2 regions of the Arthrobacter sp. TRD_SC_6 genome follow, and region 1 is predicted to be linked to the other one. Evidence: predicted binding sites of a transcription regulator. Region 1 holds the regulator's gene; the other holds the start of a gene.
What was found. The regulator HrcA, encoded in region 1, represses chaperone genes, less so after heat shock. The targets are predictions, from matches to a motif close to TTNGCACTCGNNNNNNNCGAGTGCNAA.
Positions count from the first base shown of each region.

Region 1 (9,624 bases):
GCTGCCATCAGGCGAGGAATGGAATCGGGGTCCATCATGTCGTGAAGTGCGTCATAGAGCGGAAGGAGGTAAGGGTCGATTTTGTCGTTCAGCGTTCCGGGAAGGAACCCGAGCCGCTCCCCCGCCTCAACCGCGGGCCGGGTCAGGATGATCCGGTTGACTTCCTTGTGCTGCAGGGCTTGAACCGCTTTGGCCATGGCCAGATAGGTTTTGCCGGTACCGGCGGGGCCGATTCCGAACACGATGGTGTGCGCATCAATCGCGTCGACGTAATCCCTCTGGTTGACCGTCTTTGGCCGGATAGTCCGGCCTCGTGAGGAGAGGATGTTCATCGAGAGCACCTCTGCGGGCTTTGCCTGCTGGGTCTTCAGCATGAACAGCAACTGCTCGAGGACCTGTGGCGTCACTGGTGTGCCGCTGGCGGCAAGGGTCCGCACCTCCGCTATGAGGCGTTCGGTCCGCGCCACATCATTGACCGGTCCGTTTATTGAAAGCTCAGCACCACGCACGTGCAGATTGACTCCCGGGAAAGCACCTTCAATCAGCGCAAGCGCTTCATCATTGGCTCCCAGTGATTGAACCATCTGGTCGGCTGAGTCAAAAACGATGACCCGGCTTTCCAAGCCACTTGTGCCAATACCAATTGCAGAATCGGTCATATCCGCGGCCCGCAGGCCTTCCATCTCTCCTTGAATCGTCCGCGAATCCCGGTTGCTGTACACGTCCGGGCCCCGCGAGTAAAGTCCTTCCTTCTAGCCTACCGCCGGGTGGTCAGGGCGGCGTGCATCGCCGGGATTCGGTAGACCAGATTTTTCGCTGTTCGTCCCCTCCCTGCGCCGGGCTTAATGCACGAGCCTGCCGTGAATGTGACAGGAGGGCAACGGCCAGATATCAATCGCATCTCAGTCAGGCGGCGATCAGGAAATCCATCGGGGCGGGCAGGTTCCCTGTGACAAGCTGGAAAAAGGTCCTGGCCGGACGGTCCAACTCCATGGTTGTACTCCCGCTGAGGACCTGCCACACGTAAAGAAGGCAATACGGCCAGCTGGGAAGGAGGACGCGCGCAGTGGAAATCTCAGCGGATTCATCCCCGGCTCGGCTCAATGCGGGAAAGGCCTGGAAATTTGCCATTCTCCTGGTCGCCGCCCTTTGGCTTCCGGCCTGCACTGCGGGAGCGGATCCCGTGCCGGCCACACAGGCTGCCAGCGGAGCGGAAATGCTCATGGAGCAGACGACGAGCCTTCCGGAAGTCACCCTTCCTGACGCAGACGCATCGGTGGGATCTCCGCTACTTCCGGTGTACTGGCTCGGCGAGAAGGACAATCTGCTCTACCGTGAGTTCCTACCGGGCGAACCTGCCGGGGACCCTGTTGCGGCCGCAATCTGGGCTATGACCAGCGGAGAACCGATCGATGAGGACTACTACAGCCCTTGGCGGACGGCATCAACCGTCAACTCGTCGATCTCACCTGACAACGTCATCACCGTTGATATTGCCTCCGATGCCTTCGGAGATGGAGTCAATGAGGACATCGCCGTCCGGGCAGTCCAGCAACTTGTCTACACCGCTACTGCCGCAGCCGCGAACGCCGGGCTGGTCCTCAGCGGGAGTCCGAGCAGCGTTCGAATCCTCGTAGACGGCAAAGCCGGTTACTCCGCATTCGGCCACATCACACTGGGCTCGGAGTTCAGACGCGACGTTGAGCTCATAGCACCGGTGTGGCTGATTAATCCTCAGGACGGCTCGATACGGACAGACCCTGCGTTGATTGTGCAAGGCAGTTCCACCTTGCCGGGCACGGAGCTTCTCTGGCGTATTCAACCAGTGTTCGACGACGGCGAGCCGGCGGGAGCGGCGCAGACCGGCACCGTCGCGGTGGACGCAGCAACGGGAGCGACCGGCCTCTTCGAGTTCAGCGCGACACTCGAGCCGGGTACCTATCTGGTGGAAGTTCTCGCTCCCCTGGATAGCGCGACCAGCCAGCCTTCTCCCCTCGATGACAAGCTCGTCACCGTGCGCTGAACGGCCGCTGCTACCACCTGTGGGCCAGCAGGTTCAGGACAGCGACGGCAGCGGGGCCGGCGGTAGAGGCCCGCAACACATTGCCGCCGAGGCTCACGGGCACGGCGCCGCTTCCGGCAAACAGGTCCATCTCCTGTGGACTTATGCCACCCTCAGGACCAACGACGACGGCGAGTGGCCCGGTGGTGTGCCCGGCGGTTCGCTCCCAATAATCCGCGAGGGACTCTCCGGCGTCTTCGTGGAGGACGATCGGGCGGTCGACGCCGCCGAGCCAGGTGGCAAGGCCCCGGCTGTCCATGGCTTCCAGGACCTCGGGAATGCGGGTCCGGCGCGACTGCTTGGACGCCGCCTGCACCAGTGACTCCCATTTCTTGCGGCCCTTGACCAGCTTGTCTCCCCGCCAGCGCACGATGCACCGATCCGCCTGCCACGGCAGCACCGCATCCACACCGAGTTCGGTGGCCGCCTCCACCGCCAGTTCCGCGCGGTCACCCTTTGCCAGGGCCTGGACAAGAATGAACGGGCTCGACGGCGGCGGGTCGAAGGAGGCCGAGACAACGGTGAGCACGACCGCGTCGGGCGTCGCAGAAGCGACCTGCCCACTCAACCGGTGCCCGCCGCCGTCGACCACGTCGATCATTTCGCCCACGCGGACCCGCTTCACCGTGGCTGCGTGGTGTGCTTCCCCACCCGCGAGGGTGAAGATTCCCCCGACGACGGCGCCCTGCACCGCCGCTGCCTCCCCCAGGAAGGATTGGTTGGTCATTCCGGCCTGGTCCGCTACAGATTGCCCAGGCGTTCACGCAGCCGCGCGAAGACACCTGACCCGTTGCTCGCGAGCTGGCCTTCAGCGAACTGCTCCCCACGTAGTTCCGCAAGCTGGCGCAGCAGTTCCTCCTGGGCGGAGTCGGTGTTCCGCGGAGTTTCAACACTCAGGTGCACCAGCAGGTCACCGCGGCCGTACCCGCGAAGGTGCGTAACTCCCTGACCCCGCAGGGCAACGATCTCACCGGACTGCGTGCCCGCCTTGACCGTGATCTCCTGATCTCCATCGAAGCTTGCCATGGTCACCGTGGTGCCGAGGGCTGCCGCAGTCATCGGGATGGTCAGCGTAGCGTGCAGGTCATCACCTTCGCGCAGGAAGTTGGCATCGCTGTTCACCCGAATCTCCACGTAAAGGTCACCCTGCGGGCCTCCTGCAGTTCCCGCTTCCCCCTGCCCCGCGAGCTGGATTCTGGTACCGGTTGCGACGCCGGCGGGGACCTTGATAGTCAGCGTGCGGCGGGAGCGGACCCGCCCGTCCCCCATGCATTCGGAGCAAGGGTGCGGAATGACGGTGCCGAACCCCTGGCAGGTTCCGCAGGTGGCGCTGGTCATTACCTGTCCAAGGATGGACCTTACAGCCCTCTGCACCTGACCGGCGCCGCCGCAGATATCACAGGTCTTCGGGGACGTGCCGGGTTGGGTGCAGGTACCGTCACAGGTGGGACAGACGGCGGCTGTGTCGACGTCGATCTTCTTGTTGGTCCCGAAGACAGCGTCCTTGAGATCGATGCGTACGTTGATCAACGCGTCCTGGCCACGCTGGGTGCGCGAAGGAGGCCCGCTTGGCCCGCCTCCGCCGAAGAAGGTCTCGAAGATGTCCTGGAAAGCGAACCCAGGACCTGCGTAGCCGCCTCCGAAACCGTTGTCGGTTCCGTTCTCGTTGCCCGTGGTGTCATAGACGCGGCGTTTCTGCGGGTCCGACAGGACCTCGTACGCGCGGGTCACCAGCTTGAACTCATCTGCGGCATCAGGGCCCGTGTTCACATCGGGATGAAGCTTGCGAGCCAGCTTCCGGTAGGCCTTCTTGATTTCTTCGCCGCTGGCATCGCGGGCGACGCCAAGGACTTCGTAGTGATTACTCACTCCTGCACATCACTTCCTGTAAATTGCACCGCGTGTGCGGCGGTTGTGGTTCTTGGGGCTGTTGGGGTCACGACTCGTCGAGAATGCGGGAAAGATACCTGGCGACCGCTCTCACGGCAGCCATAGTGGTTGGGTAATCCATCCGGGTTGGACCCAGTACGCCCACTTTCGCCAACGAATCGGGTCCGTAACCCGTTGCAATGACGGAGGCTTCCGCGAGGCCGCCGTGCGGATTTTCCCGACCGATGCGCACCGAGACTCCCAGCGGATCCTGCTTCATCTCGGAGAGCAGCCGCAGCATGACTACCTGCTCCTCCAGTGCCTCCAGTACCGGCCCGATAGTGAGCGGGAAATCGAGAGTGGACCGCGCGAGGTTTGCTGTACCTGCGAGGACGATCCTGTCCTCGCGGTTGGAACCGGCAAGCTGCTCCAGGCTCACCGCAAGGGCGCGGGCGACCTCCTGCAATTGAGGGGAGAGCTCTCCCAGACACGCGGCCAAACTTTGGGGTACCGCTGCGAGCCGAACCCCCGATACTTTCTCAAGGAACCGCTGCCTGATGTCCGAGACATTGTCCTCCGTCGCTGTGTTGGGCACGGACACAACACGCTGCTGGACAACACCGTTGGTTGAGATGAGAACCACCAACGCCCGTCCCGGAGCCAGCAGGACAAACTCGATGTGCCGGACCGCTGCCGCGCCGAGGTGGGGGTACTGCACGACTGCCACCTGGTTGGTCAACTGGGCAAGCAGGCGGACCGTGCGGTCCAGGACGTCATCGAGGTCATCAGCGCTTTCCAGGAGGGATTGGATGGCCCGCTTCTCCGCAGAGGAGAGCGGCTTGACCTCCGCTATGCGGTCAACGAAGAGCCGGTAGCCCTTATCTGTTGGAATGCGGCCTGAACTGGTGTGTGGGGCGGTGATGAGACCCTCCTCCTCCAACAACGCCATGTCATTTCGGATGGTCGCTGAAGAAACACCGAGCCTGTGCCGTTCGACCAGTGCCTTGGATCCCACCGGCTCGCGCGAATGAACGTAGTCCTCAACGATTGCCCGCAGGACTTCCAGTCTTCTCGGCTCGCTCATTTTCACCTCCGCTTCGGAATTGCAGCCAACTCTTGAACGAGTTAGCACTCAACACACCCAAGTGCCAAGTCTAATACGCCTGTGCGCATTGTTAGCATTGGTGCCGCCCGCCCGGGGCACGGCCAACAGCGAAAGCGAGCGAGCTCACATGTCCTACCCAGGATGGGGATACGAAGACCTCTCAGCACCCAAGCGCTCGGAACTGCCGAAGGTCGAAGCTCGCCCCGGCGTCGTACTTGAAGACGTCCAGAGCGGTTTTGTTGGCGAGGTCCTCAGCACCGAGAAGTCCGGGGGGCTCCACGTCATGGTGCTCGAGGACAGGCGCGGAAAGCGCCGGACGTTTGCGCTGGGGTTCGGCTTCCATATCGATGGCGGCCCCGTGGAGGTAGTCGCTGCGACAGGTTCCGGCACCTTGGCCCCCACCCGGACAGCCTCCGGGTCCGTCAGGGTGCCCGAGCAGCGCGCACGCATTGCGCGCGCCAGCCGAGTATGGGTGGAAGGACGGCACGACGCTGAACTCGTCGAGAAGGTTTGGGGCGATGACCTGCGGGTCGAAGGAATAGTTGTCGAACCTCTCCACGGGGTGGATGATCTGGCTGGAGCCGTCCGGGCTTTCGGACCAGGAGCCGGCCGCCGCCTCGGGATTCTGGTGGACCACCTGCTTCCGGGTACCAAGGAGGCGCGCATTGCGGCCGAAGCGATGCGCGTTCCAGGTGCCGCAGGGAACGTGTTGATCGTCGGACACCCGTATGTGGACGTGTGGCAGGCGGTCAAACCCCGTGCCCTTGGAATGGGGTCCTGGCCGATCATTCCGCGGAACGAGGACTGGAAAACAGGGATCCTCACCCGCTTGGGTTGGCCTGCCCGGACGCAGGCAGACATCGCGAACGGCTGGAAGCGGATTCTTGCGGGTGTTTCCTCCTATGCGGACCTGGAACCCTCCCTTCTTGGGAGGGTTGAAGAGGTCATTGACTTCCTTACGGTTCCAGGCAGCGACGTCTGACCAGCTCCCGAAAAGTCATTGCACTGCCGCCCTAACAGCGCGGCCCTCAAGTACCCAGTACCCTTAGGAAGTAAGCTCCGCGGCGAATGTCCGCGGGTCATCTTCAAACCCGCGAAGGAAAATTCGTTGTCCAACAACGCAGACCAGCACCGTGATCCCCGGTCACGTCCTGCCCGCCAGGACAGTGCCCCGGCGTTTCAAGGCACCAGTCCGGATGCCCAGCCGCTGAGTCCATCCGAGGACCGCCAGTGGGCCACACTCGCGCACTTTCTCGGCATTCTCGGGTTCATCCCTTCGTTGATCATCTTCCTCATTTATCGCGACCGGGGACCTTTCACGGCGCAGGAATCGAAGGAAGCTTTCAATTTCACGTTCCCCCCAAGCATCCTGGCGGGAATCGCACTACTCCTGTCACTGCTGCCCGGAATTGGCGGCCTGTTCGCGGTAATCAATGCACTGATCTGGGTCACCCTCGCCGCATTCTCTGTAGCGGCAGGTATCCAGGTGAACCGGGGACGGCCGTACCGGTATCCGTTCAACCTGCGGATCTTTCACTAAGATCCCCAGCAATTTTCAGTAAGGTAACCTGCGCGGAGGGCTCAGTCCGGCAGGAGCCGCCGCACCACGGCGTCGGCCAGGAGCCTGCCGCGTTCGTTGAGGCAGACGGATCCCCGGAAGGCCGCGCCAGGGTCAATGAGCTCATCCGCGATCAGTCCAGCTACTGCGAGGCGACCCTCAGGGCGCAAGGCTGTCACCGGAAAGCCCTCCGCCAGTCGAACGCGAAGGAGGACGTCCTCGGTGTAGCGAGCGTCGTCGTCGAGCGTTTCCCTCCCCGCGGCAGGTGAGACGCCCGCGTCGATGCGCTGCGCGTAGGCGGAGGGGTGCTTGACGTTCCACCACCGCACTCCTCCCACGTGGGAATGTGCGCCAGGACCAGCGCCCCACCAGTCATGGCCCTTCCAGTACGCGAGGTTGTGGCGGCACTGATCTGCCAATGTGCGCGCCCAATTGCTGACCTCGTACCAGCCGAGGCCAGCCTGGCGTAGGCGGGAGTCGGCAAGTTCGTATTTGTCCGCGTGGTCGTCCTCGTCGATCACCGGCACCTCGCCCCGGCGTATGCGGGCTGCCAGGCGGGTACCGTCCTCGATGATCAGTGCGTAGGCGGAAATGTGGTCTGGTTCGAGCGCGAGGGCCGCGTCGAGGGACGCGGACCAGTCCTGTAACCGCTCCCCCGGCGTGCCGTAAATGAGGTCGAGGCTGACTTTGAGGCCTGCTTCCCGCGCCCACTGCACGGCCAGTGGAACCCGTTCCGGAGAGTGCGTCCGGTCAAGGACGGACAGGACGTGCGGCACAGCTGACTGCATGCCGAAGGAGACGCGGGTGAACCCCGCCTCAGCCAGAAGGTGCAGGCTGTCTCTGGTGACGGAATCGGGGTTGGCTTCGGTAGTCACTTCCGCGCCCGGTGCCAGCCCCCACAGGTTTGTGGCCGTTGCCAGCACTTTTGCCAGGTCCTCCGCCGGGAGCAGGGTGGGTGTTCCTCCCCCAAAGAACACCGTGCTCAGCGTCCGGTCTTCAACTCCGGACTCGCGCAGTACCGAACCGGCGAACTGCAACTCGCCCAGGACGGTGTCAGCAAAATTGGCCTGGGATGCGCCCCCGCCGAGCTCGGCAGCGGTGTAGGTGTTGAAATCGCAGTAACCGCAACGGACCGCGCAAAACGGGATGTGCACGTAGAGACCGAACTGGCGGTCGGTCGAACCCGCGGCCGCAGAGGCGGGCAATAGTCCGCCGGACGGTGCGGGATCGCCGAGCGGCAACACGCTAGGCAATTCCGCGCCTCCTGATTGGCGCCGTCGTCACTTCTTGGCTTTGTCCTTCGACTCGTCCGAGGAGAGCGCAGCGATGAAGGCTTCCTGTGGCACTTCCACGCGCCCTACCATCTTCATGCGCTTCTTGCCCTCCTTCTGCTTCTCAAGGAGTTTGCGCTTACGGGTGATGTCACCGCCGTAGCACTTGGCGAGGACGTCCTTCCGGATGGCCCTGATACTCTCGCGGGCAATGATCCGTGAGCCGATCGCGGCCTGGATGGGAACTTCGAACTGCTGCCGCGGAATCAACTCGCGCAGCTTCCCGGTCATCATCACGCCATAGGCGTAAGCCTTGTCGCGGTGGGTGATGGCGGAGAATGCGTCCACCTGCTCGCCCTGGAGCATAATGTCGACCTTGACCAGATCTGCGACCTGGTCGCCGTCGGCCTTCCAGTCCAGCGAAGCGTATCCGCGGGTCCTGGACTTGAGCATGTCGAAGAAGTCGAAGACGATCTCGGCCAGCGGAAGCCTGTAACGGATCTCCACCCGGTCCTCCGAGAGGTAGTCCATGCCTCCCATCGCTCCGCGCCGGCTCTGGCACAGCTCCATGATGGTGCCGACAAACTCGTTCGGCGCGAGAATAGTGGCGGCAACCATCGGTTCGCGGACCTCACCGATCTTGCCGATGGGGTACTCGCTTGGGTTGGTGACATGAATGACGTTCTTGTCCTCGAGCGTTACCTGGTACTCGACGTTCGGAGCGGTCGAGATGAGGCTCAGGTTGTACTCCCGTTCAAGGCGCTCGCGCGTGATCTCGAGGTGCAACAGGCCCAGGAAGCCCACCCGGAAGCCGAAGCCCAGCGCCGCTGATGTTTCGGGCTCGTACACCAGGGCGGCGTCGTTGAGCATCAGCTTCTCCAGCGCATCCCTGAGCACCGGGTAGTCTGCGCCCTCCAGCGGGTATAGGCCGGAGAAGACCATCGGCTTTGCATCGGCATAACCCGCCAACGACGCCGTTGCGGGCTTGGCCAGGTTGGTGACGGTGTCGCCGACCTTGGACTGGCGGACGTCCTTGACGCCGGTGATGAGGTAACCGACCTCGCCGACACCCAGGCCCTTGGACGGGGTTGGCTCGGGTGAGCTGACGCCGATTTCAAGCAACTCATGGCTGGCGCGGGTGGACATCATCTGAATACGTTCGCGGGGACTCAGGTGCCCATCGACAACGCGGACATAGGTCACGACCCCGCGATATGTGTCGTAAACGGAATCAAAGATCATTGCCCGCGCCGGTGCGTTCGCGTCTCCTACAGGAGCCGGAAGGTCGCGCACAATTTTGTCCAAAAGTGCTTCCACGCCCGCGCCGGTCTTTCCTGACACGAGCATCACGTCCTCGGGGCTACCGCCGATGAGGTTGGCCAGCTCTGCCGCGTATTTCTCCGGCTGGGCCGCCGGAAGATCAATCTTGTTCAGGACGGGAATGATCGTCAGGTCATTTTCCATGGCGAGGTACAGGTTTGCGAGGGTCTGCGCCTCGATACCCTGCGCCGCATCCACCAGGAGGATTGCACCCTCGCACGCCGCGAGCGACCGCGATACTTCGTAGGTGAAATCCACGTGGCCCGGAGTGTCGATCATGTTCAGGGCGAAGCTGACGCCATCGAGTTCCCAGGGCAGTCTCACCGCCTGCGACTTGATGGTGATTCCGCGCTCACGCTCGATGTCCATCCGGTCCAGGTACTGGGCCTTCATGTCCCGCTGCTCGACGACGCCGGTGAGCTGCAGCATCCGGTCAGCC
Region 1 is NZ_CM143953.1:2,678,838-2,688,461, forward strand. Features, by position in the region: gene ACWA1U_RS12690 (PhoH family protein) at 1-659, opposite strand, end outside; gene ACWA1U_RS12695 (GerMN domain-containing protein) at 1,067-2,023, shown strand; gene ACWA1U_RS12700 (16S rRNA (uracil(1498)-N(3))-methyltransferase) at 2,034-2,789, opposite strand; gene dnaJ (molecular chaperone DnaJ) at 2,804-3,931, opposite strand; gene hrcA (heat-inducible transcriptional repressor HrcA) at 3,999-5,015, opposite strand; gene ACWA1U_RS12715 (DUF3097 domain-containing protein) at 5,164-6,018, shown strand; gene ACWA1U_RS12720 (DUF4870 domain-containing protein) at 6,145-6,576, shown strand; gene hemW (radical SAM family heme chaperone HemW) at 6,618-7,847, opposite strand; gene lepA (translation elongation factor 4) at 7,875-9,624, opposite strand, start outside.

Region 2 (19,296 bases), 610 kb from region 1:
AGGTCCGCAGGACGCTGCCGCAGCGGTCCTTGCCAACCATCGGTGCGTGGTGCTTCCTGGATGCCTTCGGACCGGACCGCACCGCCATGCGGGTGCTTCCCCACCCGCACATCGGGCTCCAGACTGTCACGTGGCCCCTTGTCGGTGAGGTGCACCACCGGGACAGCGTAGGTTCCGACGTCGTCGTCCGCCCCGGCGAGTTGAACATCATGACAGCGGGTAACGGGATATCCCATTCGGAGATCAGCCCGGGGTCAGAGGTGCTGTCCGGCCTTCAACTCTGGGTGGCGCTGCCCGCCGAGGCGGCATCAGTGGCACCGGCGTTCGAGCGCCATGCGGATCTTCCCTGCTACGACGTCGGCAACGTCCGGGGCACCGTGTTCATCGGTTCGCTCGGTGGAGTGAGTAGCCCCGCGACGGTGTATTCGCCCCTTGTCGGGGCTGACCTTCAGTCCGACGACGGCGGGAGCCTCAGCCTCACCGTGAGGCCGGAATTCGAGCACGGACTATTGGTGCTCGAAGGGCAGCTCACCATCGACGGTCACCGCGTGGCGCCGGGGCCGCTCGCCTACCTCGGCCTGGGCCGGTCTGAGCTCACCTTCGAGGCAGAGCCCGGAACACGCTGGGTGCTGTTGGGAGGCGAGCCGTTCACTGAGGACCTCCTCATGTGGTGGAACTTCGTGGGGCGCAGCCATGAAGAGATAGTGCAGGCCCGCACTGACTGGGAAGACGGGCACTCCCGGTTTGGAACGGTGGCGGGCCACGGGTCCGAACGCATCCCGGCCCCCGAACTCCCCAGCGTAAAGCTGACCCCACGCAGGCGTGGTCCACGGTAATCCACCGCCGGTAGGCTGGTGGGAGATTTGTCCAGCAGAACGCATTCGGCAAGGCCACATCGCGCGGGAAATTTCCTGAACAGGCCAAAGAGCAGGCAGGTACATAGACATGACCGCAGGCAGGCAAGGCGGCCTCGACCCTGTGGACCAGCACATCGTCCGGGAACTGCTAGCGGATGCGCGGATCACCAACGCCCAGCTGGCCGAACGTGTGGGCGTTGCGCCGTCGACCGCCCTCCTGCGGACCCGGCAGCTCAGCGAACGCGGTGTGATCAGCGGTTTCCATGCACAGCTGAACCTGCCCATTGTTGGCCGGGCGGTTCAGGCCCTGATCTCGGTTCAGCTGCGGGGACATAACCGCGAGGAGATTGACCGGTTCATGGTCAGGGTGCCCGCGCTTCCAGAGGTTGTGTCCACCTTCCATGTGTCAGGGGCGGTGGACTACCTCATTCACCTGGCTGTTGCTGACACCGATGCGTTGCGGGATTGGGTGCTCGACTACCTCACCACTGACCCTGTGGTCAGCCATACGGAGACCACGCTCGTGTTCAACCACATCGAGGGCAACCCCGGCTTGCTGCCCTCCTAGGGGCACAACCCCGAGTGCCGTGCTGCCGCGAGGTCACGCGACCTGTTTTCGAAGGCGCTCTGATAAGCGCGTTGGCGCGCAGGAACAGCGTGCGAAGCCGCCCGCCTTTCGCCGGCGTCGACCAGCCAGCGGCCAATGGCAATGAGCAGGGCTTCCAGCCCCGTTGGGCGGGCATGGTGTGAATAGCCAATCAGCGCGGTCATGACTTCTCTCTTCGTGCGGGGGGCTCAGGAAACTGGCGCGGAGGGCGCCCGGCGGGCGCTCCCACCAGCGCTCGCGGGCAGAGCCCCTGTTCTCGACCTCGTGGACCAACTCGCTTTTGGCGAGCTGGCGAAGGTGATAACTGGTGGCACCGCGAGGCGGCACCGGCCCTCGAAACGAACTAGGGACGGCGCCTTGCGCGCCAGAGAACCAGCGCCATTCCTGCACATGCCGCGGCTGTCACAGCCGAAAAAAGCACGACGGCGGCTGGCAGTCCTACTCCGTCCGCCAGCAGCCCCAAGCCGAGCACTGGAATGGCGCTGCCAAGGTAGGTGATGACGTAGACGGTGCTGATGATCTGCGCATGAGCCGAAGCCTCGACCTTGAGTGCAACCTCATTGAACACCGTGCGGAAGGCAGTTCCCTGCCCGGCACCAGCAAGGACGAGTGCCACGATCAACAGGGTCACGCTCCCGACGGAGCCGGCCAAGGACACCAGTGCCATCCCAACCGCCATAACCAACAAGCCCATGGGCGCCGGGTGCTGGACGCGGAGTGGAAAGAGCTGGCTCACCGCGGAAACGGCCAACACAAGTCCTGCGAGCATGCCGATCACCGGGCGGGGTTGATCGCCGATGATGTGTGCGAAGTAGGTGGGAGCCAGGCTCAGCGAGAAGCCGAACAGCGCGAAGCTGAGAAACCCGACTGCTGAAGCAGTCCAGAACGCGCGGGCTGCCGTTCTGGACACTGAAGGGCGCCGCGGCTTCAGTGCGGCGATTGGCCGGGCCGTCGGGGCCTTGATCGCGGGCCTGGCATCCAGCAGAACGAGTGGAATGAGCAGGCTTGCGAGGAATGCCGCGTACACAACGAACGGCAGCCGAGTGGGCTCCGGCAGTAGGGACAGCAAACCACCGATCACGGGACCGGCAGCCACACCGCCGGCCGACGCCGCGAGGGTGAACCTGGAGGCCCACTCCGGCCGGTGCGGAAGAAGGTCGCGCAGAGCAGCAGCACTCGCTCCGGTCGCGCAGGCTACGGCTATCCCCTGCAGGCAACGCCCGGTAATGAGCATGGGCAGTGAGGTTGCTGCCCCGAACACCACTGCACCCACCACTCCCGTCACCACCGCGAGCACCAGGGCAGCCCTTCGACCGATGTGGTCCGACCAGTGCCCCAGGAGCAGCAGGCCAGCGACAAGGACGAAAACGTAAGCAGCGAAAGCCAAGGTGGTGTCGAAAGCCGTCAGCCCGAGCTCGGAGCGGATCAGCGGGTAAAGCGGGGTTGCAAGATTTGCGCCAATGAGCAGCGTGGAGATGACGACAATCGCCAGCACGAGCCTTGCTCTGACCGGCGCATTCCAGCGGCGTATATCCGAACCCTGGTCGGTGATGGCCGGGCGCATGCGCAGCTCGCTGAGGACGCTCAAACCTGTCTCCTACTATTCCCGTGGGCAGCCTGCCTACTCACCATTTCAATCACTCATGGTGAGGCACTCCGGCTAGCACGGTAGGTGGTTAGGAGACTTTTTGATCATCGTGCTCAAATTGACGTAGCGGAAAACGAAGCGGGTGAGCTGAATGGGAGTAAGGAACATGTTCGACGGAACCGATATTCGGCTCTTGCTGGAACTGGTGCGGGACCCCAGGGCGCAGGTCAGCCAACTCAGCGAAACGCTGGGAATGGCGCGGAATACTGCACAGGCCCGGCTGCAGCGGCTCTTCCGTTCCGGGCTTCTTCGCCGAAGCGGAAGGGAACTCGACCTCGCCGTCCTGGGCTACGACGTCGTCGCCTTCGTCACCATAGAGGTCACGCACCGGGAGCTCGACGGCGTTATCTCGGCCTTACGCCGGTTGGACCAGGTGCTGGAGGTACACGAAATTTCGGGCCGCGGCGACGTCTGGTGCAGGGTCGCGGCGAAGGATACGCACAACCTGCAGTCGGCTCTCCGGTCAGTCCTGCGTATCAAAGGGGTGATCCGCACTGAGACTGTGCTCGCCCTGCACGAACACATCCCTTACCGCACGGAACCGCTTTTGGACCGCCTGCTCACGGACTCGTCAAAGCCCCAGGCTGCGGGTCGCAGATTGAACAGTGCAGACTGAAGTAGCGGCACGAGCAGGACAACGTGCCGACTTAGCGCAACCTAGCGCTTAGGACAGATCAGTCGTCCTGATCCTCGGCTCCGTCATCGCCGTAATTTTCCTCCTGTTCCTGTTGCTGCTCCTGGTCCTGCCCGTTCTCCCCTGCGGCGTTGTCACAGCCAACCAGGAAAATTGCGCTCACTGACAGGACTGCGGCAAGCTTCTTCAAATCGTTGAGCGACATTGCGCTCTCCTTCCGGTAGATGTGGACCCAGCCTATGCCCCACTGATGAGACCCGTATGAGAACTACACGGCAGGGTTGTTCCTCTCATCTGCATCTCATGATGAGTGGGGATACTTGACCTATGAAACGGTCGCAAGCGCACACTTGGCTCATTGCCGTTGCCAGCGCCGGCGCTGTGGCCGCCGTAGGCCTCGGCCTGTTGGGAGCGTTGCGCAGCCCTCCACCCCTGCCGCTCGGGCCGGCAGTAGGAGTTACAGTCACTCAAGCGCCAGCCGCCACCCCCACGCCGTCTCCATCCGCATCTCCGTCCGTCTCCCCGTCGGCATCTCCGTCCGTGTCCCCGTCGGGCACCGCTTCGCCGTCGCCGATACCGTCCGCGGAACCATCCCCCACCCCATCGGCCAGCCCAGAAGAGACGGTCGCCCCGCCTCCGGCCGTTGTGCCACCTCCCCCGCCGGCAACCCAGGACAACGATGATTTCGGGGACGACGACGACGGCGGGTTCGATGACGACGACGACGATGGCGACTTCGGGGAAGGCGAGTCCGATGATGGATAGGCCGCACGGCGGACCGACCACCGAACGGCTGCCTGGTGTCCCGCCGCCGTCCACCAAACCAACCATCCCGGTCAAGGTGCCGCAGGCCGAAGCCGCCGAAACTTCTGACACGCCTGATGCTCCAGGCATCGCTCCGGAGCCGACGGGCCGGATAGAGAGGAGGGACCGGGCTGCTGGCTGGAAGAGCCGGTTCCCCCACTCGTGGCAGGGTTACACGACGGTGCGTACGCGCGTTCTCGCAGCGATGCTGGCTCTATGCGCCCTCGGCCTGCTGGTCGCTGGGGCCACCGCCTACGCCCTGCAGCGCAATGACCTCAACCGTGACATGGATGACTCCCTGACCCGTAGTTTCCAGGAGTTCGAGACCCTCCTCGCTACCGGGATCGATCCCACCACGCGAGCACCATTTGTACAGGCGGACCAGCTCGTTTACCTGGTTATGCAACGGACGCTGACCGAGCCCAATGAGGGCATGATGGCCGTCAGAAACGGGGAGGTCATCTTCTTCGCCAATGAAGAGGTCGTGGTACGGCTCGAGGACGATGAGGAACTCGTCAACCACGTCACGACCGTGGCTGCGCGTGACGAGTCCCTGATCCGCACCGTGAACACAGCGGCGACCGCGTACCGTGTGATGATGGCACCCGTCCAGCTGGTCCAGGACGACCAGCCGACCTTCTTCATCCTCGCCTTCGATGCCGATGCCGAATACAGTCAGCTGAACCGCACGTTCGGCACCTACGCGCTCATCAGCTTCGGCACGCTGGTGCTGATCGGCGTCGTCGGTTTCCTACTTGTGGGAAAGCTCCTTGGCCCGATCCGCCGGCTCCGTACCACCGCCCAGCGGATCACGGACACCGACCTCTCGCAGCGGATCGAGGTCACCGGCAATGACGACTTGTCGGAACTGACCCGCACTGTCAACGCGATGCTCGACCGGCTTGAGGGTTCGTTCACTTCGCAGCGGCGGCTGCTCGACGACGTCGGGCATGAGCTTCGGACGCCCATCACCATCGTCCAGGGACACCTTGAGCTGCAGGACTCCTCAGACCCGCGGGACGTACGCGCGGTCCGCGACATCGCGCTGGACGAACTGGACCGGATGCGCCTCCTGGTCGACGATCTGGTCACTCTCGCCGGCATCTCGGGCCCAGGATTCGTGCGCCCTGAGCCTGTGAACGTTGGCCGACTGACCGATGATGTCATGGACAAGGCCCGCACTCTCGGCCCACGGCGATGGGTAGTCGACGGTCGGGCCGAAGCAATTGCGATGATGGACTCCCGGAGGATCACCCAGGCGTGGCTCCAACTCGCCGCGAACTCGATCAAGTTCACCGACGAGGGCTCCACCATCGCGCTCGGCTCCCGCAAGGACAACGACGGCGTGCGGCTGTGGGTCCGCGATGAGGGTTCGGGAATCGCCAGGGAAGACCAGCGAAGGATCTTCGAGCGGTTCGAGCGTGGGGCCGCCAGCAAGCGAACCGAAGGCGCGGGGCTCGGATTGACCATTGTCAGCGCGATAACGGAGGCACATGGCGGGCACGTCGAGCTGATGTCAGCCCCCGATCAGGGTGCCACGTTCACCATGGTGATTCCGCCGCGGCGGGAACCAACAGACAGCGAGAAGAGAGGATGGCAATGAGCCAGATTCTGATCATTGAGGACGAGGACCGGATCAGCTCATTCGTAGCCAAAGGCCTCCGGTCCGCGGGCTATGTGCCCACGGTTGCCGACAACGGCCGGGATGGATACCACCTCGCGCAGACCGGTGACTTCGAACTGATCGTTCTTGACCTGGGCCTGCCGGACCAGGATGGCTTCACCGTCCTGCGGAGGCTGCGGGAGTCGAAGAATGCCATTCCCGTCATCATCCTGTCTGCCCGCAGCTCCGTCGATGACACGGTGGCAGGGTTGGAAGGCGGAGCCGATGACTACATGGCCAAGCCCTTCCGGTTCGAGGAACTGCTGGCGCGGGTTCGTCTACGCTTACGCCAGGAAGCTCCCTCGGCCGACAACTCGGTGCTGTCCCACAGCGACCTGCAACTCGACCTCAGGTCGCGCCGGGCACTCGTCAACGGCAAGGAAATTGACCTCTCTGCCCGTGAATTCGCCCTCGCCGAGGCATTCCTGCGCAATCCGGGGCAGGTTCTCAGCCGGGAACAGCTGCTCTCACGCGTCTGGGGATATGACTTCGACCCCGGATCGAACGTCGTCGACGTGTACGTGCGATACCTTCGCAACAAGCTCGGCGCTGAACGGTTCGCTACCGTCCGCGGCATGGGCTACCGGCTGGTCGCCGAGGACAACTGACCTCCGTTCCACCGCCGGCATCAGGCACAGGCAGCCTTAAGGAAAGCTTCCGCCACACCTAGCCGGCCTAGCGCGTCCCGCTCCCACGCTCCACTCCCGGCCGTCCCGTGGGTGGGGCGCCTCTTCGCGCCCGCGATGAGTGTGAGTGCGACCCCGGCGGTGCGCACGTTCAAAGCGGTCCCGTCGACTACCTCCCTGAACGCGGTCCCAAACCGCTCCAATGCACCAGGGACGTGTTCGTAGCGGGCGTCGAGGCAGGGCAGCACGGCGAGGTGGGCGAGGAAGCAGGCCAAGTCATCGACCAGATAGCCCGGGCCCACCACATCTACATCGAGCACTCCGGTGATCCGGCCGCCCTCGACCAGCAGGTTCCCCTCATAGAAGTCACCGTGTGCCGGAACCAAAGGACCCGATTCCGTCGAACCGATCCCTTGGCGCACTACATCGGCCACCTTCAGGATGCGCTCCGTCTCCCGGGGAAGTACGGCCGCCGCTCCACTGGCGTAGTCTCCGACCCGTGCCGACCACGGGTGCCGGGCGGGTAGCTTCAGTGCTTCCGGGGGAAAGCGTTGCAGCAACTCAACGAGGGCGAAAGGGTCAAGCTCACGGGCGCCGTTTTCCATGATGGATACGGCGAGCGGCGCACCCGTTGCGGCCTTCGTCACCACCACATCCTCTTCCGGAGAAGCGACCACCGTGGGCACCGGTACATCCGCCTCGAGAAGCAGGCCGTGGCGCCTTCGCAGGCCCGCTCCCTGGCCACTGCGGAGGACCTTCAGGTAGCGGCGCTCATCCGTTGCCCGGGCACACAGGACTGCCCGTCGGAGCGGGCGATAGCTGACAGTCGTGACGGCAACCCCGCTACCCAGCAACGCGGTCTCAGGCGACGTCCTGCCGAGAAACTTCCCACCGAACAACGCTGCGCCCACGGACGGCGGATCACTTGCCCAAGCCAGCCCGGGAAGCAGTGGATCATGCGGGTGGCTCCAGGCTACAAGGGCCTCGTCATCCGGGCCCCGCAGCCGGAGGGAACAGTAGGTTTTCTCCGGAACCGGGGCAGTCGTGATGCACAGAAAACCGGGAAGAAAACCTTCCGCGTGACCGTACCGTATGGAGTAAATGCCGGTGACGCCTACGCCCGGGCGGTGATGTACCCGAAGAAGCTTCCACTCCTTCAGCGGTCCACACAACGCTCCCGCTGCAACCCGCAACACCGGCTCTACTGCCGCGCTCTCCAACAGCATCAATCCCCCAACTTCACTCATGGGGGCGATGCGGGCTAGGCGCGTCGGCGCTGGAGAATGTCGTCCAGGTTCATGCGGGGAGCGGAATCTTCCACCTTCGGAGCGGCGGCACCGTCCTTGATTGGGGTCTTGGCCTGGGGCTTTGGCGCCTCGGGCAGGTTCAGCGGCGCGGGCTCCGGGCGTTCGGCCTTGGGGGCCTCAACATAGGTGGGCTTCGGAACTTCCACCGGCTGCCATGGTGCGCCGATGCCTGCCGTCGGGTCGCCGGCTTCCGCCGCGACCGCGAGCGCCGCAGCCCGAAGCTCGGCGGCAGTGAACTGCACCGCCTGCTCGGACGCGCCGTCGTCGTTCGTTTCCGATCGGGCCTCGGTGTGCTCGCCGTCGAACAGCTTCGTGGGGCGCTGGGTGCGCGGCGGCCCGGCTGGGGCCTCGGGTTTCGGGGCCGCGAGGCGGGGCTCAGCGGCACGACGGCGGCGGTCGCTGATCGCGAGGAAGCGCAGCGATCCGATGCTTGCGAGACCGAGCAGGAGCGCCAGCACGGGAATGAGGGAACTAAGGAGACCAATCACGGCAAACACGGACGTCACAAGTGCGGCTGCAACCGCAACCAACCCTGCAAGCGCCAGCCCCAGCCTGTCCCATCGGACACTGAATCCAGCCTCCGGCGCCGTCTCGGGGGCTGTCGGGACTGACGGGTTACCTGTTGAGCGGACCGGTGATTCCTGCGTAGCGGACATCTTCATGAAGCTCCTTGGGAATTCAGCGTCCCCTGTTGCGGTGCTGGACAGTGCGATACGCGTGGGTCCTGCGGCAGGCACAGTCTCCCGACGGCGCAAAATGTACGGGGCAACCCAGATGAGCCAGAGTCCGACGATGGCCGCCAGTACAACCGAGCTGTTCAAAGAGAAGTCCACGTACAAAACGTTAGGAGCAGTTGGTCCTGCGGGGCCTCATTCGCGCCGGTGTGTCCGAAGCGGATGCAGAACTTTGGATATTTTCGTCCGGGGTTCCCGCGCTGGCCACAGCGGACACGGCCGATTAGCGCCGCGAGGATTCCCACCGCCGCAACAGGCCGCCCGGGACCTCGTCAGCGGTGAGCGCGAAAGTCCTGTGGTCAGTCCATGACCCTGCGATGTGCAGGTACGCCGCACGGATGCCCTCATCGCGGAACCCGAGCTTCTGCACCACCCTCAGGCTTGCTGAGTTCTCCGGCCGGATGTTGATCTCCATCCGGTGCAGGCCGAGTTCCCAGAAACAGAAGTCAGTGGCCAGCGCGACAGCCGTAGGGGCAATTCCCCGGCCTGCCCGGTCCCGGTCCACCCAATAGCCCAACGTAGCGGTCAGTGCGGATCCCCAGACGATTCCGGAGATGGTCAATTGACCCACCATGACCGGTTTGCGGCCATTACGGCGCTCGGCGATAACGAACGGAAGGGCACTGGCGGCCCTTGCCTGAGCGTTCAGGGCGCGGACCATCTCGTGATAGGTGGGAAGGTACCCCCCGGGTGCCGGGTTGGATGCCTCCCACGGGGAAAGCCACTGCAGGTTGCGCTGCCGAAGATCCATCCATTCCCGCTTGTCGCGGTGCCGGATTGGCCGGAGCATGAGGTCCCCGGTTTCCAGGGTCACCGGCCAGGTGAACCGCCCCCACATGGTGGTGTCTAGCCGTCAAGTGTGTCGGTGAATTCCCGCAGCCACTTACGCAGGTCGGGGCCCAGGTCCTCACGCTCGGAGGCAAGGGTGACAACGGCCTTGAGGTAGCTGAGTTTGTCTCCGGTGTCGTAGCGGCGTCCGCGGAAGACAACGCCGTACACGCCCGATCCTTCGCCCTCGGCAGCGGCAAGCGTCTGCAGGGCGTCGGTGAGCTGGATCTCTCCTCCCCTGCCCGGACCGGTCTCCTCCAGGACGTCGAATACCCGCGGGTGGAGCACGTAACGGCCGATCACAGCCAGGTTGGAAGGGGCTTCATCAACCGCAGGCTTCTCCACCAGCTTATTGACCCGTACGTAATCCTCGCCGTCGATGGAGGCGATGTCGGCGCAGCCATAGGCGCTGATCTGCGCAGGATCAACCTCGATCAGGGCGATTACGGAACCACCGGTCCTGGCCTGGACTTCGATCATGGTTTCGAGCAGTTCATCGCGCTCATCGATCAGGTCATCACCGAGTAGCACGGCGAAAGGTTCGTCGCCGACGTGGAGCTTTGCACGCAGCACTGCGTGACCAAGACCCTTGGGATCACCCTGGCGAAGGTAGTGGATGTCTCCCAGCTCGGATGCCTCACGGACGGCCGCCAGTTTTTCGTGGTCCCCCTTGGCTTCAAGTATCTGCTCGATGAAGGGAACACGGTCAAAGTGGTCTTCCAGTGATCGCTTGTTCCGGCCGGTGATCATCAGTACGTCATTGATGCCAGCGTTGACCGCTTCTTCCACCACATACTGGATAGCCGGCTTGTCTACGACGGGCAGCATTTCCTTCGGCATTGCCTTGGTCGCGGGAAGGAACCGGGTACCCAGGCCTGCGGCGGGAATGACGGCCTTGTTCACTCTTGGTCGCTCAGTCATGGCACAACACTACAGAATCGCGCGTGCAGCCGACGCCATGGCGGACACGGCCTCCAGCAGGAGCCCGGCGGTAAAGTCTCTGTCATGGAAGCTGAGGTCAGCAAGGAAGAGCTGCGCGGCATTCTGCGTGCAAGAAGGCAGCGGGTCACCGAAGAAGCCCAACGACACTTCGCCGAAGAGCTCTCACGGCGTGTCATGGCCTGGCTCCTCGAGAATGAGCGCCCAGGTGAAGGGCGTCCGGTAGCGGCTTATCTGTCCGCCCCACCGGAGCCTGGCACCCAGCAGCTTCTCGCTGCCCTCGCGTCAGCCGGGCAGCCTGTGGTCGTCCCTATCTGCGAACCGCAATACCAGTTGTCCTGGACATACTGGGAACCTGGCATCGAGCTCGCGAAGAGTCCGCGGGCGCCGATCTGGGAACCAGTAGGGCACCGGTACCACTTCACGGATCTTGCCCCTTTCCGGCTGGTCCTGGTTCCCGGACTGGCCGTCGACGCGCACGGTAACCGGCTGGGTCAGGGCGGAGGATACTACGACCGTTTCCTGGCTCAGCTCTGGTTCGAGGCGCCTGAAACCCGGGCTATTGGATATCTCTACGACGAGGAGATCCTTCCAGATCACCGATTTGTTGCTACTGCCCTGGACATGCCGCTTGAGGGTGCGTTCACACCGTCGGGTTTCCGCAGGCTCGGATGATGTGCGGCGTTGGGCAGGCTTGCTTGGCGCCGTGTAGAATTGGCACTCGGATCGAGTGAGTGCCAGCTTTGGTTGAAGTACTGCACCGGTCCACCACCAGCGGTTTCCCGGGAGGATCTCGATGCCTACTTACGCCTACGCCTGCAAGGATTGCGGCCACGCTTTCGATATTCAGCAGTCATTTTCTGATGACTCTCTGACCATCTGCCCTGAGTGCGAAGGTCTTCTTCGCAAGAAGTTCAACAGCGTCGGTGTTGTATTCAAGGGGTCCGGCTTCTACCGTACTGACTCACGTTCCGCTTCATCGTCCGTGGAAGCCGGTGCCGGTTCGCCGGCAAAAGCAACGCCCGCTGATTCTCCGTCCGCAGCCTCCAGCGACAGCAAGTCTGCCGACAGTTCAGCACAGGCAGGAAGCACACCAGCGAAAGCACCTGCGGCGGCGTCAGCCTAGCCACTCATCCTGCACAGCCCGCGTGATTGGAGCGAGTTCTCCACATAGCGCGGGCTGTCTGCATTAACCAGCGGGCCGCTAAATACCGTGGACAGTATGAGATCTTCTCCCACCAAAGCGCAGCCGCTGAAAGCCCGGTTCAATTCATTCCTGTTCCGCAAGCGCCGTTTGCTGGCGGCAACGGTCCTGTGCGCAGCTGCCGGCATCGCGGTGGAAGCGTTGCTCCCGGACGAACCCGAAATGGTGCAGGTTGTCGCTGCGACCGCAGACCTGCCGGTCGGAAGCGTTCTGACCTCCGGCCAGCTGGGTCTCATTGACGTTCCGAGGGAATCCGTACCACGTCAGGCATTTGATGCGCCAGAACTCGTCGCGGGGCAACAGTTGGCCGCACCGGTCCCCGCCGGAGACATCATCAGCAAGAATCTACTCGTTGGCGCCGGACTTCTCGCCGGGATGCCGGAAGGCACCGTCGCCGTCCCCCTGCGGCCCGCCGACCCATCCACGGTCCAGCTGCTCTCTGCGGGCCAGCATGTGGACGTGGTGCTGAGCACCGGGAACGGTTTCGAGGTAAGCGCGAAGAACACCGTACTGGCCAGGAATCTGGCAGTCCTGTGGACGTCGCAGGACGCTGCAGCCGGCCCGTTTGGAGCGCCAGCTGGGGGAACAGACGCGCTAGTTGTCGTCGCAGCAAGTCCCGAAGAAGCGGCGTCGCTGGCTGGCGCCTCATCCAACGGGCAGGTTCACCTCGTCCTGACCTCGGGCGCCAGTTAGTCCGGCCGTGTCGAAGCTCGCTCCATTCTGCGCTGCTAGCTCCAGTGTGGTGGCTTCTGTTCCTTCAACCAGTCGTCGTGGGAGCCGTCGCTGTCGTTCCAGGACCGCGGCTCATCTTCAGCCGCGCGCTGGGGAATCACGTCACCGTGCGCTCCAGACGTTGTCGACGCCGCTGTGCTGGGCTGGGCAGCCGGTGCGTGAGCAGGATCAGGCTCGGCGCCGTCGTGGCCTGTGCCTTCGCCCGCCAGCTCAGCATCGGCCCGCGGCTCACCGTCACCAGCGGTTTCCGGCTCGCTTTCGAATGATGAGTCCAGGCGCGAGTTGTCCACGGGTTCGTCCGATCTGCCCGTCACGGGATTCATCTCCAATTTCTTTTCGAGACCCAGGTAGCCGCCGATTAGATCGGCGCAACCTTCAGGGTCGGTGAACACTTCAATGGTCCACAACGGCAGGTAGCGCCAGCCCATACGCTCAAGCAACTGTGGGCGGAGGCGACTGCGTTCGCGGACGGTCAACCCGCGGTAGCGCGCCGTGCCATCGGATTCAATTGCCATGGGCGGGACGTAACCACCCGGATCAGCGCTCGGCGCCGCGGTCAGTGGGTCCCCGGTCGCCACGATGTCGAGCACGCCCGCGTGATGGCTGGATACCTGCGCCCCGCGCGAACGGAGCCGCTCGACAAGATCAGCAACGAGCGGATCCTCATTGGCCGGATTCATGGAGCCGGCGGCGCGCTGCGGACCGCCCTCGGCCAGTTCCCGGCAGAGCATCGCGTAAAAGTCCAGGGCCCCGGTGCCGAGACGCTCAGGGTCGAGGTCTTCCGGCCTGAAGCAGGTCAGTACGTGCTGGATGTACCGCGCCCGCGTCATCGCGGTCACGAACTTCCCCCGACCGTCAGCCGCAGACAGTGGGCCAAAATTGTGCAGGGCCCTGCCATGCGGAGTGCGTCCAAATCCAAGCGAGAAAATCACGGCATCGCGGGTCAGCCCGGCAGCGCGGTCGATGGGCACCACCCGGAAGGATTCCCTCCCAGGCTTAAAGAAGTCAGCCGCCCAGGGCGCATCGGCCATCTGCAGGCGCACCGCCTCACCAACCCGTTGGGCGTGGCGGGCACTAGCGGTGACAACGGCAAGGGAGTAGCTGGGTCGCTGGCGGATGTGCTCGAAGACCAGATCCACCGCCCTGGTGACTTCGGCAGCGACGCTCTCAACGCCGTCGTGATCTGAACTAGGCATCCCGGTCCCATTGGGAAGGTACTCGACCGTCAGTGCGCGCCGGGTGCTGGTGACCTCAGTGCCGGTGGGAAGCCTGCTCAGCTCACCGTCGTAGAACCGCTCGCTGAGGAAAGCGGTGAGGTCGCTGTCCGGCCCCCGGTAGACCTCCCGCAGGGAGAGCGCCGGGAGCACTGCACCCAGCGCGGTGTAAGCGCTCGGGAGGTGCTCCGTGGAACTGCGGCGCTCCTCCTCCACCGCTACAGTGAAGCTACGCGGCCCGCCGAGACGGTCATCGCCGAAGGCAATGACCTGCCGCGAGCGCGCGAGCGCCGGAACCACAGACTGCAACGAAATGGATTCAGCATCCAGCACGACGACGGCGTCGAAAGTCTTCCCCTCGGGAAGCACCAGCGGCAGCACCAGCGGGCTGGCAGCCCATACCGGCATCAGGGCGGTGACAAGTTCATCGGCCTGGACGGACAGTGCTTCCAGGGTCGGCTTCCCACTGCGCAACAGTTCCCGCATCTGCTCCGCCTCCGCGGGCATTGTTTCGAGCGCTCCGCGCCAGCGCTCTGAAAGCGCCCACCGGATCCGGCCGGCACCGGAGGCTACATGTGCGTTGTCAGCGAGGCGGTACTCTGCTTCAAGCTTTCGCAGGCTCTCGCCGTCGGACATTGCCAGGTAGTCATCGCCGCTGATCATCGCTTCCAGAGCCGATTGCCACCACGCAAGCTCCAGCTCCGCGCCGACCTGCTTCGGACCGACTTCACGGGCAGCCAGATCATCCAAGAGCTCACCCAGGCCGTTTTCGCGCATCTCGTCGATGAGCAACGTGCGCTCGGGCAGCGTGGCGAGGCTTTCCTTGTCAGCAGCGAGTGCCCGCAACCGTTCGATGAGCGCATCGAGGCGCATCGCCCCGAACTCGGGAGCATCTGCAGTGCCCGCAAGAATAGTGGTCAACTCGCCGAGCTGGGCGTCGACCCTCCTGTGGAAGGAGTTGATCTCAGCGAGGCCGGTAGGGACGGACGGGTGCCGCTCGGTGGTGGCGTACCTGGTCCACAGCGTGCGCTGCTCCTGAACCTCGATCAGGGACTGATGGAGGTCGGCGATGTGCACCCCGGGGCGGACGTATTCCTTAGCTACCCGCCGCAACCGCGAGCGGGTCATTGAGCTCATCTCGATGGTGCGTTCACGGCGCCAGGTCGAGGAGGCGGTAGCCGAGATGAGGTCAGTCACCGGGCGGTCGAAGATGTCAGGCGTGAACTTGTCGAGGCTCGCGCGCACCGCAACCAGGAGGTCGAGCTGTCCGCCCCACTCTTCGAAGGTCGATCCCAGCTCAATGTGAGAATGGTGAGCGACAGCGCGCACCTTTTCCTGGAGCTCCGGAATGTCACGCGCCAAGTCGACGGCGAGGCTGTGGGCGTGCTCGGTCTCCTTGCGGTTCCTGAGCTTCGACCCGTACCAGGGGCTTGACGTTGCTTCCCTGCTGAAGCCACCCAGCTCGGCGGCGCGGCGAAGCCGTGCGGCAAGCTCATCCCGGTTGGGGATACTGTCCATCACGCTGCGCTTCAATCGCACCGTTGTTGCCGGTGCGGGCGTGAGCGAAGTCAGTTCCGCCAGGGACTGCATCGCCTGGTACGGCGAGCAACCCCACCGTGAACGGACGTTGTGAAGCGACCGGACGTGGTCCAGCAGCTTGTGCCTGTGCGCGACGAGGGTCTCATGCAGTGAATCCAGCTTCGGCTTGACCGCCTTCTCATTGCGGACGATCGCCCGAACCAGCTGGTCCTTCAGCTGCTCCGGGCTGCCGTTTGCACTGAGTTGAAGCACCAGCGAGCCCAGGTTCAGCGCATCGAGCTCCTGCACGAAATGGTTAAGAGTCCCTCGGCGTTCCGCGACGACGAGCACGCTCTTTCCCTGTTCGGCAAGCGCTGCGGCTGCGTTGAGGGCGGTCTGCGTCTGGCCTGTTCCAGGAGGGGATGAAACAACTACCGAACCCCCCGCAGTGACGGCGTCAAGTACCCGCTGCTGGCTCGGGTCGGCGTCGAGGATGAGGAACTCGCTTGAGGGATGCCTGTCATCCAAGGGTGTTCCCTGGGCCGGCGGTTCCGCTTGGGATGGAGCGTCGATCCCCTCCCTCGCGGCATCCATGAGCGCTGAGAGCAGCGGGTGCCTTGGGTCGATTGCGGCGTCGGAGCCCACATCGGCAAGGTCGGCGAAGGTCGAGACCAGAATGTGGTGCTCGACGGTCATTCCGCGAACGTTCTCGGTGAGCTGACGCAGCCGGTCCAGCACGGGGTGCGGATCGAACCGCGCGGTGCTGTAAGCAAGGTTCGCGACGGCGTCGGCATCAAAACTGATGCCGTGATCCTTGTGCAGGGTCCGCACCAGCGCGGGGTTCAGTTGTGCCTGTTCGGTCAGCTGAAGTTCGTAGTCGTCCTGTGATCCGTGCACAGTGAGCGCTACAGCCGTAAGCAGAACGGGTGCTGTGAGAGAGTCTGTGCGTCCGTCGTCGTGGATTGACCGCCAGGAGGCAGTGCCTGCGGCGACGTAGCCGACGTCGATGCCCCGCTCCGAGGACAGCTCGTACACCTTTGCGCGCAGCTGCCGCGCAGCCTTCATGGCTGCACTGTACTGGTCTACGTCACGCAGCAGCGTGGACAACCGTGTCCGCCGACCGGCGAGCAGCTGGGCGAGGCCGGAGGGGTGGGCGTGCGTGAGGTCGATGCTGTTGGCGCGCGACGGCGTGAAGTGGAGCAGCGTGTCAGCACCGGCATGCGGGCCAAGCCTTCGCAGCCACGGGATCAGGAAATCCTCTGCGGAGTCACCGGCGTCCTGCACTGGCACGGTTGTCCTCTTCCCTACGGCCTCGCGACCTGATCTTGACCAGATAGGCATGTCTTCCAAGCTAGCCGACGCTGCTCGCCACCGGCTGTAAGCAACGCGGACCAGCCCCGAATTTTCACCCCTGTCCCTGTGCGGGGACAGCAGTCAGCGGACCGCTACTCCCACTCGATGGTGCCCGGGGGCTTACTGGTGACGTCGAGGACGACCCGGTTGACGCCGTCGACCTCGTTGGTGATGCGGTTGGAGATGCGGGCGAGGAGGTCATACGGTAGCCGCGACCAGTCCGCCGTCATGGCATCTTCGCTCGAAACCGGGCGGAGAACGATCGGGTGACCGTACGTGCGGCCGTCGCCCTGGACGCCTACGCTGCGGACGTCGGCAAGGAGGACTACTGGCATTTGCCACACCTCGTTGTCGAGCCCGGCAGCGGTGAGTTCGGCGCGGGCGATGGCATCTGCGCGGCGAAGGAGGTCCAGGCGCTCCTGATTGACTGACCCCACGATGCGGATGCCCAGTCCTGGTCCAGGGAACGGCTGGCGACCGACGATCTCTGCTGGCAGCCCAAGCTGGGCGCCTACCGCACGGACCTCGTCCTTGAACAGTGTCCGGAGCGGCTCCACGAGTTCGAACTGCAGGTCTTCAGGCAGGCCGCCCACGTTGTGGTGGCTCTTGATGTTCGCGGCGCCTTCTCCCCCACCGGATTCGACGACGTCGGGGTAGAGGGTGCCCTGCACAAGGAACCGGATCTTCTCGCCGTGGGCCTCGGCGTCGGCCATGATGGCGCGTTCGGCTTCCTCGAAGGCGCGGATGAATTCGCGGCCGATGATCTTGCGCTTCGTTTCGGGATCCTCAACCCCCTCCAGAGCGTCGAGGAAGCGCTTCTGCTCGTTGGCGACGTAGAGGTTCACGCCGGTGGCCGCAACGAAGTCACGTTCGACCTGCTCGGCCTCCCCCTCGCGCAGCAGACCGTGGTCAACGAATACGCACGTGAGCTGGTCCCCGACGGCGCGTTGCACCAGTGCAGCGGCCACCGCAGAATCCACCCCTCCGGAGAGCCCGCAGATCACCCGTGCGTCGCCAACCTGATGGCGGATACGCTCCACCTGCTCCTCAACGATGTTGCCGGTGGACCAGTTAGGGTTCAACCGTGCGCCTTTGAAGAGGAAGTTCTCGAGCACCTGCTGGCCGTGCGCGGAATGCTTCACTTCCGGGTGCCATTGGACGCCGTAGAGCTGTTTGCCTTCATGGGCGAATGCTGCGACGGGCGCGCCTGCGGTGCTCGCGAGCACGTCAAACCCGGCAGGTGCTTCCTGCACCGAATCGCCGTGGCTCATCCAGGCATTCTGGTGGTCGGGAGTTCCCTCAAGGATTGACCCGGCGCCCGGGGAGACCACGACGTCGGTGGAGCCGTACTCCCGCAGCCCGGTCCTGGCGACGGTACCGCCAAGCGCGGAGGCCATCGCCTGAAAGCCGTAACAAATGCCGAGAACCGGTACACCGGCGTCGAACAATTCAGGATCGACGCGGGGCGCTCCTTCGGCGTACACGCTGGACGGTCCGCCGGAGAGGATGATCGCGGCAGGGTTCTTCGCCAGAATCGCTTCGGTGCTGAGGGTGTGGGGGACGATCTCCGAGTAGACGTCCGCTTCCCGCACCCTGCGCGCGATCAGTTGGGCGTACTGCGCACCGTAATCGACAACGAGGACCGGCTGGTGTTCTGGAGCGGAAGCGGGGGTAGTCACGCGTCAACAATAGTGGTAGAGGCCCGGCCCCCGCACATTGATGTTTGCCGGTTGCGGCTAGTACCTCGACTGCGCTTCGGGGTGGGCCGCCAATTCCTGCTCAACCCTGGCGTGAATGCGCTTCTCCACGATGAAGGAGAGCAGCGGCACCACCCCGCCCAGCGCAATCAGGACGAAGCGGGAAAAGGGCCAGCGCATAAGCTGCCACAGCCTGAAGTCAGCGATGAGGTAGACGACGTAAAGCCAGCCGTGAACGATCAGCACGGCCGTGGACAGGTTGAATCCGCCTGCGCCCGCAAGCTGCGACTCGTGGACCAGTCCGAGCACCCCCGCCGAACCTCCGGCTACGATCTCGGAGCGGAATCCGTACTTCGCCACCATCTCCACCACGACCAGCAGCAGCATGACGCCGGTTGCGTAGGCGAGCACCTTATAGAACCCGAGCGCCGAAAGGATCTGGGCGTGCGTACCGCCGAAACGGCGTTTCTTGATTCCTGGGGGCTGGGCGGGGGTGGTCACGTTCTTACCTCGTCATTATCTTGGGTGCGGTCCGGATGGTCCGGTGTTGTTCTGCGTGCGTTGTGTTCGTCGCGCTCGTCCTGCTCGTCTTCCAGCCTGCGCCGGTGGTCATCAGCGACCAGGCGCCACCACAGGAAGAACGCGAAACCAGCGAAGACGAACCACTCGACGGCATAGAAGATATTGAGCCAGTTCACCGGGGTTTCCTGCGGCTGCGGACCGACGGAAACGGCTTCCAGCGGTGCGCCAGCTTCAACAGCCCGACCCTCCACCGAGGTCTCGAATGAGACAACGAACCCCGAATAGACGGTGGGGACATCCCACCGGTTGATCAGCTCGGCTGCGGACAGCGTGGGAACCTGTCCCTCGACCGGCCGCTGGGCAACCGGGGCTTCCGACGGGAGCAGACGGCCCATGACCGTGGCGTCAC
Region 2 is NZ_CM143953.1:3,283,088-3,302,383, forward strand. Features, by position in the region: gene ACWA1U_RS15560 (pirin family protein) at 1-836, shown strand, start outside; gene ACWA1U_RS15565 (Lrp/AsnC family transcriptional regulator) at 946-1,425, shown strand; gene ACWA1U_RS15570 (hypothetical protein) at 1,422-1,628, opposite strand; gene ACWA1U_RS15575 (MFS transporter) at 1,808-3,052, opposite strand; gene ACWA1U_RS15580 (Lrp/AsnC family transcriptional regulator) at 3,219-3,728, shown strand; gene ACWA1U_RS15585 (hypothetical protein) at 3,787-3,951, opposite strand; gene ACWA1U_RS15590 (hypothetical protein) at 4,074-4,511, shown strand; gene ACWA1U_RS15595 (sensor histidine kinase) at 4,501-6,153, shown strand; gene ACWA1U_RS15600 (response regulator transcription factor) at 6,150-6,821, shown strand; gene ACWA1U_RS15605 (phosphotransferase) at 6,842-8,086, opposite strand; gene ACWA1U_RS15610 (hypothetical protein) at 8,101-8,979, opposite strand; gene ACWA1U_RS15615 (GNAT family N-acetyltransferase) at 9,104-9,718, opposite strand; gene galU (UTP--glucose-1-phosphate uridylyltransferase GalU) at 9,727-10,629, opposite strand; gene ACWA1U_RS15625 (5-formyltetrahydrofolate cyclo-ligase) at 10,714-11,322, shown strand; gene ACWA1U_RS15630 (FmdB family zinc ribbon protein) at 11,444-11,773, shown strand; gene cpaB (Flp pilus assembly protein CpaB) at 11,870-12,544, shown strand; gene ACWA1U_RS15640 (DUF4011 domain-containing protein) at 12,580-16,656, opposite strand; gene guaA (glutamine-hydrolyzing GMP synthase) at 16,761-18,347, opposite strand; gene ACWA1U_RS15650 (DUF3817 domain-containing protein) at 18,405-18,866, opposite strand; gene ACWA1U_RS15655 (SURF1 family protein) at 18,863-19,296, opposite strand, start outside.
Region 2: the regulator HrcA is predicted to act here: its motif matches at 11,362-11,388, upstream of ACWA1U_RS15630 (FmdB family zinc ribbon protein).